3 regions of the Pediococcus ethanolidurans genome follow, and region 3 is predicted to be linked to each of the others. Evidence: predicted binding sites of a transcription regulator. Region 3 holds the regulator's gene; each other region holds the start of a gene.
The links. Region 3 encodes NrdR, which represses ribonucleotide reductase genes. Its sites were predicted from a motif close to ACACNATATATNGTGT; they were not measured.

Region 1 (3,290 bases), 780 kb from region 3:
AAATCAGCCTTAGCCGTTTCATAATAACCATTTGACACCGCGTCATAAGCATTTTGATACCATCGGTTGGCTTCTTTTAATTGAGCCGCTTTGGTACTCAAATCTTTGGCCTGTGAAGTCAACGCATCACCATTAGTTTGTTCCGAAGTCATCTTTGCCAAACTTTCATTAGCAGAGCTGGTATCCCCATCATTCAAAGCATCTTTTGCATCCAGATAGTTTTGAACATTCGCAAGTAGTTTGCTTACCTTATCGTTACTACTATCTAATTCTTGTGCTTTTTTTAAGGTTGTTAACGCACTCGTTGTTTGTCCATTTTCAATTTGTTTTTGTGCTTTTTTTAAAAGAGTTGCGGCCCTTTTCTGGTTAGATTGTTCCGAACTAGAAGTGCTGGAAGAACCACTTGTTGCACCGCTTTGACTACTATTACGACATGCTGCAAGAGAAAACAGCATTGCAATAGCAATCACACCAGTTAAACTCCTTTTAATATTTAATTGTAAGGTCATGATTTTCTCCTCCTTGGAGACATTATACCATGTTACCCACAGATTTAATTAATAAATGAATAACCCATAGATTAAGTAAACCACGGTAATACCTCCCAAAATAATTGCGTTAATCCATTTAAACATCATGAACAATGCCAGATACTCTCGAAAGGCAGCAAACGGTAGATAATTCATTGAAGTCGAAGCACTCACCCCAGACATTGTAGTATTTAATTTTTTTGCAATGACACCAGCACGAAATACATGAAAACTATTGGTTACAAAAATGGCTCGATGAAAGATTTTAATTTTAGTCATGATAATTTCTGAAAAGCGTAAGTTTTCATAAGTCGAAGTTGATGTGCTTTCCTGAATAATTTGTGTACTGGTAATTCCCTTTTTCTCCAAATAATTCCTCATGGCCTGACTTTCCGGCATAATTTCATCGGCGCCTTGACCACCTGATACAATAAACTGCGGATGGGCACCACGTTTTAGTTGTTGTTGATAAATCGCGATTCCCTTATCAAGTCGTCGTTGTAAAATCTTTGAAACAGTCCCATCAGCGAGTAAACCGGCCCCTAAAATCACAATAAAATCAACCGAATACAGAATTGGTAATTCATCGAGTAAAGAAGCCACGCCATAAGAAAGAAAGCCAACCATAAAATAACCAATCCATATAAAAAGGAGCCCAAGGATCAGCCAAATAAATTGACTATGAAAAAGAAGTGAATTGAGTAATGTTAATAATAACATGCCCCAAATTATAAAACCCACCATCTCAAGGAGAACATAACCAGGATTTGACCCTGCATGTCGAATCAGTCGGTGACTATAAAGTACACAAGCCAGTGCAAAGAGGGCTAAAGCAACGGGAATGATTCCAGTAAGTGCTAAGCTCACAACCAGCAGTAGTGCTTGCATCCAAGGAGCTTGCGTAATTTCAAGCCATTGCCAAACAGCCACCACAAAACAAATGAGACCGGCAATTAAAAAATACCCATTTAAAAACCGTCGGCGATCAGTTAACCATAAGGTGATAAAAACAGCTAAACAAATACTTCCCCAATAACCGAAGTCCATCTTTAATCACTTCCCTCTATAGTAATATTTTAAAGCGCTTGCACTATTTTTTCAAAATTTAATGACATATATTTTATAGTACTTTCTCTCATACATCAAAAAAAAATCAAAATCAAGACTTTCATTTATTTTATTTCGAGATACAATATATAGTGTTATCTGATTTTGAGATCAGAACATATTGTGTACGGCCGTACATATAGAAATTAAGTTAGGGAGAGGATCAAATGTCTAATTACTTACATTTTTTGGCACATCAATTAAAGGGATGGCCACAACAAAACTACTATTTATTCTTTTTCAGTTTGGGTTGTCAGATCATGACCTTAGTCAATTCACCGATTACAGCTTTAACAATCACAACTTTTATTGGAACCACTTTAGGCGTTTTATGTATTTTAGCAATTAATGCAGCAAAATCGGTTAATGGTTGGTTAGGTCTCTTATCTGCCCTTTGTTTTATTATTACCGGATTTGCGGCTAAAAACTACTTAAGTATGGCTGAACAACTTGCTTACGTTGTTACACTTGATTTACCAGTTCTAATGAGTGCCAACTGGAATGTCAACATGGTTTCCAAGATCCGTAAATTTACTGGTAAAACTTGGTTTGTTGCACTGGCTTCAACAGTAATTGTTTACTTTATTTCTGGTTACTTAATTGGTACATTCACAAATGATCCTCGCCCTTGGGTTGATGCTATTAGTTTTTCAATTAGTTTAACTGCCGGTGTTATTTGTTTCTTACGTTTCAACAACCAATATTTCTGGTGGGTTGCTTCCGGAATTGCTCAAATGGTTCTTTGGTTCATTTCATTCCGTCAGGGTTCCGCAACCTTAGCTATGTTCGTAAATAGCTCAATTTATCTAATTAATGATGTTTTAGCATTCACCACTTCTCCATGGTATAACAAAAAAGAACGTGCTCGTCTTATTAAAGAAGAAAATGGTTATTCCGAAAAAGAAGAAACCGTTGGCGACGTTACACACGCTTAAAATTATACAACAAAACGACGTACTCCAATTTGCGAGTACGCCGTTTTTGTCTGCCTACACTAAGGAAACGGAGTGAAATCACTAGTCAATGATGTTTACATTCTTTTTCTCATTCCAAAAATTGCTGATACGATCAGTACAACCACGATTGCCCCAATGATTGAAGGAATTAAAGCCATTCCAGCCAATTGAGGTCCCCATGTGCCTAATAGTGATTGTCCTATCCACGCACCAACTAATCCGCCGACAATATTACCAATCCACCCAGCTGGCAAATCTCTACTTGTAATCGCACCAGCAAGTGCTCCGATAATTCCACCAATAATTAAAGCCCATAACCATCCAAGCATCGTGCATCACTCCTTTTGTAATTAATGACTATTTTGCTATCACAAAATCTCATCTGCAAAAGGATGTCCATTCGACCTACATCGAACACCAATTAGTCGAAATGGCTCCTTTTTGTAATTAATGACAACTCTACTGTCGAAAAGTCTTATGCAAACTAGTGATTACTCAGCTTCCGTCATAAACAGTTCTTCAAAAATACAAGATCTGTTTACACAGTAAGAATAGCAAAAATTAAAGGTTTTAAGCAACGTTAATGCTTATCGTTGTAATTAACGTGTTCTTATTGTCAAGCTTGCTAAATTATGATTTCAACGCATTAATTGCTGCAACATCTTCATCTGTTAAGTTAACGTTCGTGGCAGCCACA
Region 2 (3,290 bases), 200 kb from region 3:
TCCTACTTTACGTAGTTCAACACTTCCCTCTTCAGTTAAACTAATCGGAACATCTTGATTAGGAATATTGGGCAGATGAGCAGCCATGTCTTGCACCTGGTCGGTGAGTACTTGAAGTTGTTGATCAAGTTCTTTGATTTCACCACTGACCTTACGCATTTCTGTAATTTGATCAGTCGCATCTTCTTTTTGACGTTTAAGCAAAGAAATTTGGTCTGAAACTTCATTACGTGTCTTTTTTAAATTTTCACTTTCTACAATTAAATCACGTCGTTTTTGATCCACATCTAATAACTTATCGATTTCTTTTGGATCGATTCCCCGTGTACCTAATCGTTCTTTCACAAAATCTGGATTGTTACGAATATTTTTTAAATCTAACATGGTTTATATCCTCCTTATTTTTGTAAACATAATAAAAAGACCTTTCTCATCCCATCAATTGGGACGAAAAAGGTCTTTTTTTCGCGGTACCACCCAAGTTTGCTGTCGCTAGCACCCTCACTTAAGTTTAACGACCGCAGCCGTGTGAAATTACTCACCCGTTTTTATTCACCGGAGTTTCGATTGATAGCTCTCACTAACTCTATCTCGCTTTAAATCTACTTTATGTGAATTTACGTTTACTTATTAACCTAATCATAACCGAAACTAATTCAATAGACAACTAAATTTCGGCAATTTTTTCATCAATTATTTGAATTACTTTCTGACGCGCGTTAGGATCCTCCACAAAATCAAACTGATCACCATCAATTTGAATTTTAGGACTTTCATTATAATTGTCATACCACTCCGTATAACGATTATTCAAATCACGATAATACTCGTACAAACTTGGATCATTATCAATTTGTTCGTACGACCGTCCTCGTTTTTTGATCCGTGTTAGCATCGTGTCAAATGAAATATTAATATCAATTAACAGATCTGGATTCTTTTGATAATGAGTTTCCGGAAGTTCTTCCATCATATTCGTTAAAAGTGAATCATAAATCTGAACTTCAGTACTAGTTGCCCGACCCAAATCTGCATTCAGATGAAAAAGCAGCGAGTCTTCATAAATCGAACGATCCATCACACTATTTTTAGTCTGAAAAGCTTCCTTGATACCATCTAAACGTTGATTTAAAAAATAGATCTGAAGCAGAAATGCGTAACGTTTAGGATCTTTATAAAAAAGTGGCAAGATCTTGTTATCATCCACTGATTCATAAAAAGCTTTTGTACCTAAATGTTGTGACAAAATTTCTGTTAACGTTGTTTTTCCTGCGCCGATTGGTCCTGACAATGCAATCATTCAAAGTTCCCCTTTATTCCTGTTTTGATACTATATATTGTAGCATGATTTCAAGCAAAGACAACATGTAGTTTATGTTTTTCAAACGAAAAAACATTTGAATTTATACAGCGCCTTACATTATACACTTATTTTTGTGCTTTTCGACCCTTTAAAATAAAATCAGGTTGCGTTAAATCGACTTCATCCAGCGGAATCATATGGGTGTGATACTTCAACTTATAATACGTATATAACACAATAAATATGGGAACACTCATATAACTAATTCCAATTGCTTCCCAGTTAAATGTCGCAAACGAGTGAATGTCCTGACCTGCAATCACCAGCAAACAAAGAACAAAGGCAAATATAGGACCAAACGGAAACCACTTAGCATGATATTTTAGTTCATCCAATTGATGGCCCTGTTTAACAAACGCTCTTCGGAAACGAAAATGAGAAATTGCAATGCCTAACCACGCAATAAATCCGGTTAGACCACTAGCTGCTACCAACCACATATAGATTTCTGGTCCTGCAATACTAGAAATAAATGTTAAAGCGCCCACAATTGTGGTGCCAATAAGTGCCATCAACGGAATTCCACGTTTTGTCGTCAAACTAAACGTTTTAGGTGCATATCCTTCTAAGGCCATTGAGTACAGCATACGGGTTGATGCGTACATACCAGAATTAGCAGATGAAATAACCGAAGTTAAAATAACGGCATTCATCACACTTGCAGCTCCTGCCAAACCAGCCCGTCGAAATACAAGTGTGAAGGGACTAATTTTGACATCACTTGCCGATGAACCTAACAAATCCGGACTTGTGTACGGGATAATGCAGGCAATAACAAAAATTGAAAGAATGTAGAATAATAAAATTCGCCAAAAAACCTGGTTAATTGCTTTAGGGACACTTTTTTCTGGTGTTGCCGATTCACCGGCCGTAATTCCGATTAGTTCCGTTCCCTGAAATGAGAATCCGGCAACAACGAAAACACTTAAGATCATTGGAATACCACCGACAAATGGTGCTTTTTTATAAGTGAAATTATTTAAGTAAGTTGCGTGACCACCCATAATTCCAAAAATAACGGCCACACCGATAACCAAAAAGATGATTACGGTAATAACCTTAATTAAGGCCATCCAGTATTCCGTTTCACCAAAAGCTTTGACCGTCAGTGCATTAACTACAAAAATTAGAATCAAGGCCACACTGCTCCAAACCCATCCGGGTACACTGGGTAACCAGAACTTCATCACAATAGAGACAGTACTAATATCAACTGCCAACGTAATTGCCCAATTAAACCAGTAATTCCATCCCATCGCAAATCCCAGTGCAGGATCCACATATTTTGTTGAGTAGGTTGCAAACGATCCTGAAACCGGCATATAAGTTGCCATTTCTCCCAAGCTCGTCATCAAAAAGTAAACCATAATACCCATCGCAACGTAGGCGATCAATGCCCCAGCTGGTCCTGCCTCTGAAATTGCGGACCCACTAGCTACAAATAATCCGGTTCCGATACTACCACCAAGTGCGATCATGGAAATATGCCGTGTTTTCAATGATCGATCAATCGAATGATTCTCTTTTTCTGCCATAAAAATAGTTCCTCCTTAAATTTCGAATTAAAAAGGCAATCTTATTTTTAACCAATAAAAAAAGCCCCTTTGTATAACAAAATCGCCATACAAAAAGACTTACTAAATTTCTCAGTCAAATCGTAGATAGCGCCCCGTGATGATTTCAACTCATCACGACAGTCTCTGATTTATTGAATCAGAACCCAACTTAAAACTGAAAAAGCAGCCTTAAGTTTCGGCCAAACACCCTTTTGCGACTTGTCTTCAATGCTTTTTCATCTACAAGTCGTGACTGATGAGTTTGGCAACCTCTTCTTTCGATATGAATCAATTATATACAAGCAAGGTAGTTCTGGCAACCGTCATTTCGTACCTACACTTGTTTTGTGTCCTTAATTTTTTCTTTTAAT
Region 3 (3,290 bases):
ACTTGATCAAAATATGATTGCTGGTCTTGGCAATATATATTGCGATGAAGTCTTATGGTTAGCCAAAATACACCCATTACAACCAACCAATACAGTACCAGTTGATAAAATTGCAATTCTAAGACAAAAGATTTTTGATGAACTTGATTTGGCGATTCGCGCCAAAGGGACGACAGTTTTTTCGTATTTAGATGCTAGCGGACATGCAGGGAGCTTCCAAAATCAACTGCACGTTTATCAACGAACTGGCCAACCGTGCGAACGGTGTGGGACACCCATTGAAAGAATTAAAGTTTCTCAACGTGGAACTCATTTTTGCCCGTTTTGTCAAAAATTAGTTGAGGTTGATGACTAATGGTGCAAGTATTAGGTCTGACCGGCAGTATTGCAACAGGAAAGTCTACAGTTAGTCAGTATTTAAGAAAATTGGGTTTTCCAGTTGTTGATGCTGATTTAATTTCCCGTGAAGTTGTGAAGCCAGGAATGATCGCCACACAAAAATTGCGACAAACTTTTGGTGATCAAGTATTTGATAATAATGATGAGCTTAATCGAAAAAAACTTGGTCAATTAGTGTTTTCTGATTCCGAAAATATGAAAAAACTAAATGAAATAATGCAACCAGCAATTAAAACCGAAATTATTCGGCAAATTGAGAAACTGAAAAAAAGTTCAAAAAAATTGATTGTTTTGGATGCACCCTTACTTTTAGAACAGAACTATCAATTCTTGGTTGATCAGGTTATGGTAGTAGTAAGTTCACCAACAGTTCAGTTACAACGGTTACGACAACGAGATGGGTTGTCAATGAAAGAAGCACAAGCACGAATTTCGAGTCAATGGTCGCAAAAGAAGAAACGATTGATGGCTGATGTTGTTATTGACAACAGTACGTCTATTGAAGAAACCCACCGGCAAGTGTTAAAATGGCTTGACAATAGTAAGTTACGTTAATAAGTGGAGGTAAGTAGCCCATGAGATGTCCACACTGTCACCATAATGGTTCACGTGTTGTCGATAGCCGTCCAACAGATGATGGTCGTGTTATTCGACGAAGAAGAGAATGTGAAGCATGTGGATTTAGATTTACAACGTTTGAACGTATTGAAGCATCACCATTATTGGTGATTAAGAAAAATGGTACCCGAGAAGAATTTAATCGCGAGAAGATTCTTCGTGGGCTTATTCGAGCTGCTGAGAAACGACCAGTTGGCGCGGATGAAATGTCTAAGATTGTTGATGAAGTTGAAAATAAAGTTCGCGGATTAGGTGAAAATGAAGTTTCAAGTCAAATTATTGGTGAGTACGTCATGAATTTGCTCGCAAAAGTAGATGAAATTGCGTATATTCGATTTGCTAGTGTTTATCGCCAATTTAAAGATATGAATGTCTTTATGAAAGAACTAAAAGATATGATGGCAAAAGAAAAAGATACAAAGAAGACAACCACAGGCAAAGATAAAAACGATGGTGGCGAAGCGTAATGAACAAAGGGTGGGCAAATTTAAGTCCCAAGGATGGTTTTTTAGTTACCCAACAAGCATATCTGAGTAATTTTGATCAACAAGTACTGACTTATTTGTATCAACCAATCATAGGAGCAAAGGCTTTTAGTTTGTTTCTGACACTTTGGACAGAAATGAATCCAGTGGGGATCCGTTCAGAAAGAAAATCTCATTTAGAATTATTTGATATTCTAAATTGTGATTTACCAGAATTTTATGCAAGCCGTCAAAAACTTGAAGGAATTGGTTTGCTAAAGTCGTTTGAGGGAGAAGATTCACTTGGACACTTTTTTGTTTATCAACTTGATAAACCGGTGTTTCCAGATAGTTTTTTCAAAGATGCTTTGTTAAGCAGTCTATTGCTTGAAGCAGTTGGCGAGCGACGTTTTTCGGAATTGGCAGATCATTTTAAATTGATTCAAACTAATAACAAAGATCTTAAAAACGTTTCAACTGATTTTTTAACGGCTTTTCATATTTCTGAACAAACGCTTAAAGAACCCAATTCTTTAATTCGTGAAACTCAGGCAGAATTTAAAAAAGCTAGTCAAACCAATCAGGCAACAGAGATAAGTTTAAAGAATACAAATTTTGATTTCAAACTGTTAAAAGAGTTGGTAAGCAAGGGGTTTACCCAGTGGAGTTCCGTAGATGAGGCGCAAAAATTAATTTTAAGTGAGCATCTTTTATATGGAATTGATGAGGTTGAAATGGCTCGTCAAATTGGACAGGCCACTGATTTGATTTCCAATAAATTGAACACAAAAAAACTGCAATTGCAGATTTCAAAGGACTTTACAGCACATAGTACGGAAACACAGAAGTATGTTGCCGGAGCCGAGCAACCAGAAATTGTCAGTAAAGAGGATAAGTCTGAGCTTTCTAAGGAAGATCAAGAACTAATTAAAGCTGCTAAAGCGTATGCACCGGCAACTTATTTGGAAAATCTAAAACTTTCAATTCATGGCGGTTATGTGACGTACAGTGAAAGACAATTGTTAAAGGATTTAATCGATCGTAATTTGTTTCCGGTTAGTGTAATTAATATTTTGATTTCTTATATTGTGGTTGATCGTGAAATTACAACATTACCTAACAAACTTGTTGATACAATGGCAAATAATTGGAGCCGGGCTCATGTCACAACTCCAGAGGCGGCTGTGTTACAGATTAAAAACTTTGCAAAATCTAAAGCAACAACGCGAAAGCAGGCAAATGCACGCAGAATAGTGACTAAAGAGACCTTACCTGACTGGGCAAAAAATGATAAATCTACGCAGACAACGACCATTAACAAGAATGATCAAGAACGGTTAAATCAACGGTTAAATGCACTTCGAAAACAACACAAGGAGGACAAGTAGACATGGAAAATGTGCGCGAAGTATTAAAAGAACTTATGAGCAAACGTAAGTTAGATACTAAGTTTCAGGATCTAATGTCTGCTGTGTATGAGGATCCCGATGTTTTAGCATTTTGTCAGAAACACAAAACAGAATTATCACCTGATAGTGTGGCTCGTTCAGCATCTAAGCTATATGAATATGTTCAGGAAAGAAATAAATATAATCGTCATGAACCAACTTTGATGCCAGGATACCAGCCGATTTTGATTGTAAATAATCATTTAATTGAGGTTTCATATCGTCCTAGTAAACAACTGTTGGCAGATGAAAAACAGCGCGCATTTAATTCACGCATAAAGTCTGTCAATATGCCTAAAATGATTCGACGGGCACGATTTGAAGATTTTTATCCAGATGCCAATCGTCAATCTGCTCTAAA

Region 1: a site for NrdR is predicted at 1,718-1,733, ahead of pnuC (nicotinamide riboside transporter PnuC). Genes of this name have one in related genera too.
Region 2: a site for NrdR is predicted at 1,328-1,343, ahead of AB3219_RS10515 (deoxynucleoside kinase). Genes of this name have one in related genera too.

Annotation. Positions count from the first base shown of each region.
Region 1 covers NZ_OZ061250.1:1,120,815-1,124,104, reverse strand. The annotation lists gene AB3219_RS05510 (hypothetical protein) at 1-509, opposite strand, end outside; gene AB3219_RS05505 (YdcF family protein) at 558-1,577, opposite strand; gene pnuC (nicotinamide riboside transporter PnuC) at 1,805-2,572, shown strand; gene AB3219_RS05495 (GlsB/YeaQ/YmgE family stress response membrane protein) at 2,668-2,922, opposite strand; partial or broken gene AB3219_RS05490 (aldo/keto reductase) at 3,224-3,290, opposite strand, start outside.
Region 2 covers NZ_OZ061250.1:2,105,037-2,108,326, forward strand. The annotation lists gene serS (serine--tRNA ligase) at 1-384, opposite strand, end outside; gene AB3219_RS10515 (deoxynucleoside kinase) at 668-1,300, opposite strand; gene AB3219_RS10520 (amino acid permease) at 1,429-2,898, opposite strand; lysine riboswitch at 3,018-3,202, opposite strand; gene AB3219_RS10525 (Rrf2 family transcriptional regulator) at 3,254-3,290, opposite strand, start outside.
Region 3 covers NZ_OZ061250.1:1,904,330-1,907,619, reverse strand. The annotation lists gene mutM (bifunctional DNA-formamidopyrimidine glycosylase/DNA-(apurinic or apyrimidinic site) lyase) at 1-355, shown strand, start outside; gene coaE (dephospho-CoA kinase) at 355-954, shown strand; gene nrdR (transcriptional regulator NrdR) at 975-1,484, shown strand; gene AB3219_RS09415 (replication initiation and membrane attachment family protein) at 1,484-2,869, shown strand; gene dnaI (primosomal protein DnaI) at 2,872-3,290, shown strand, end outside.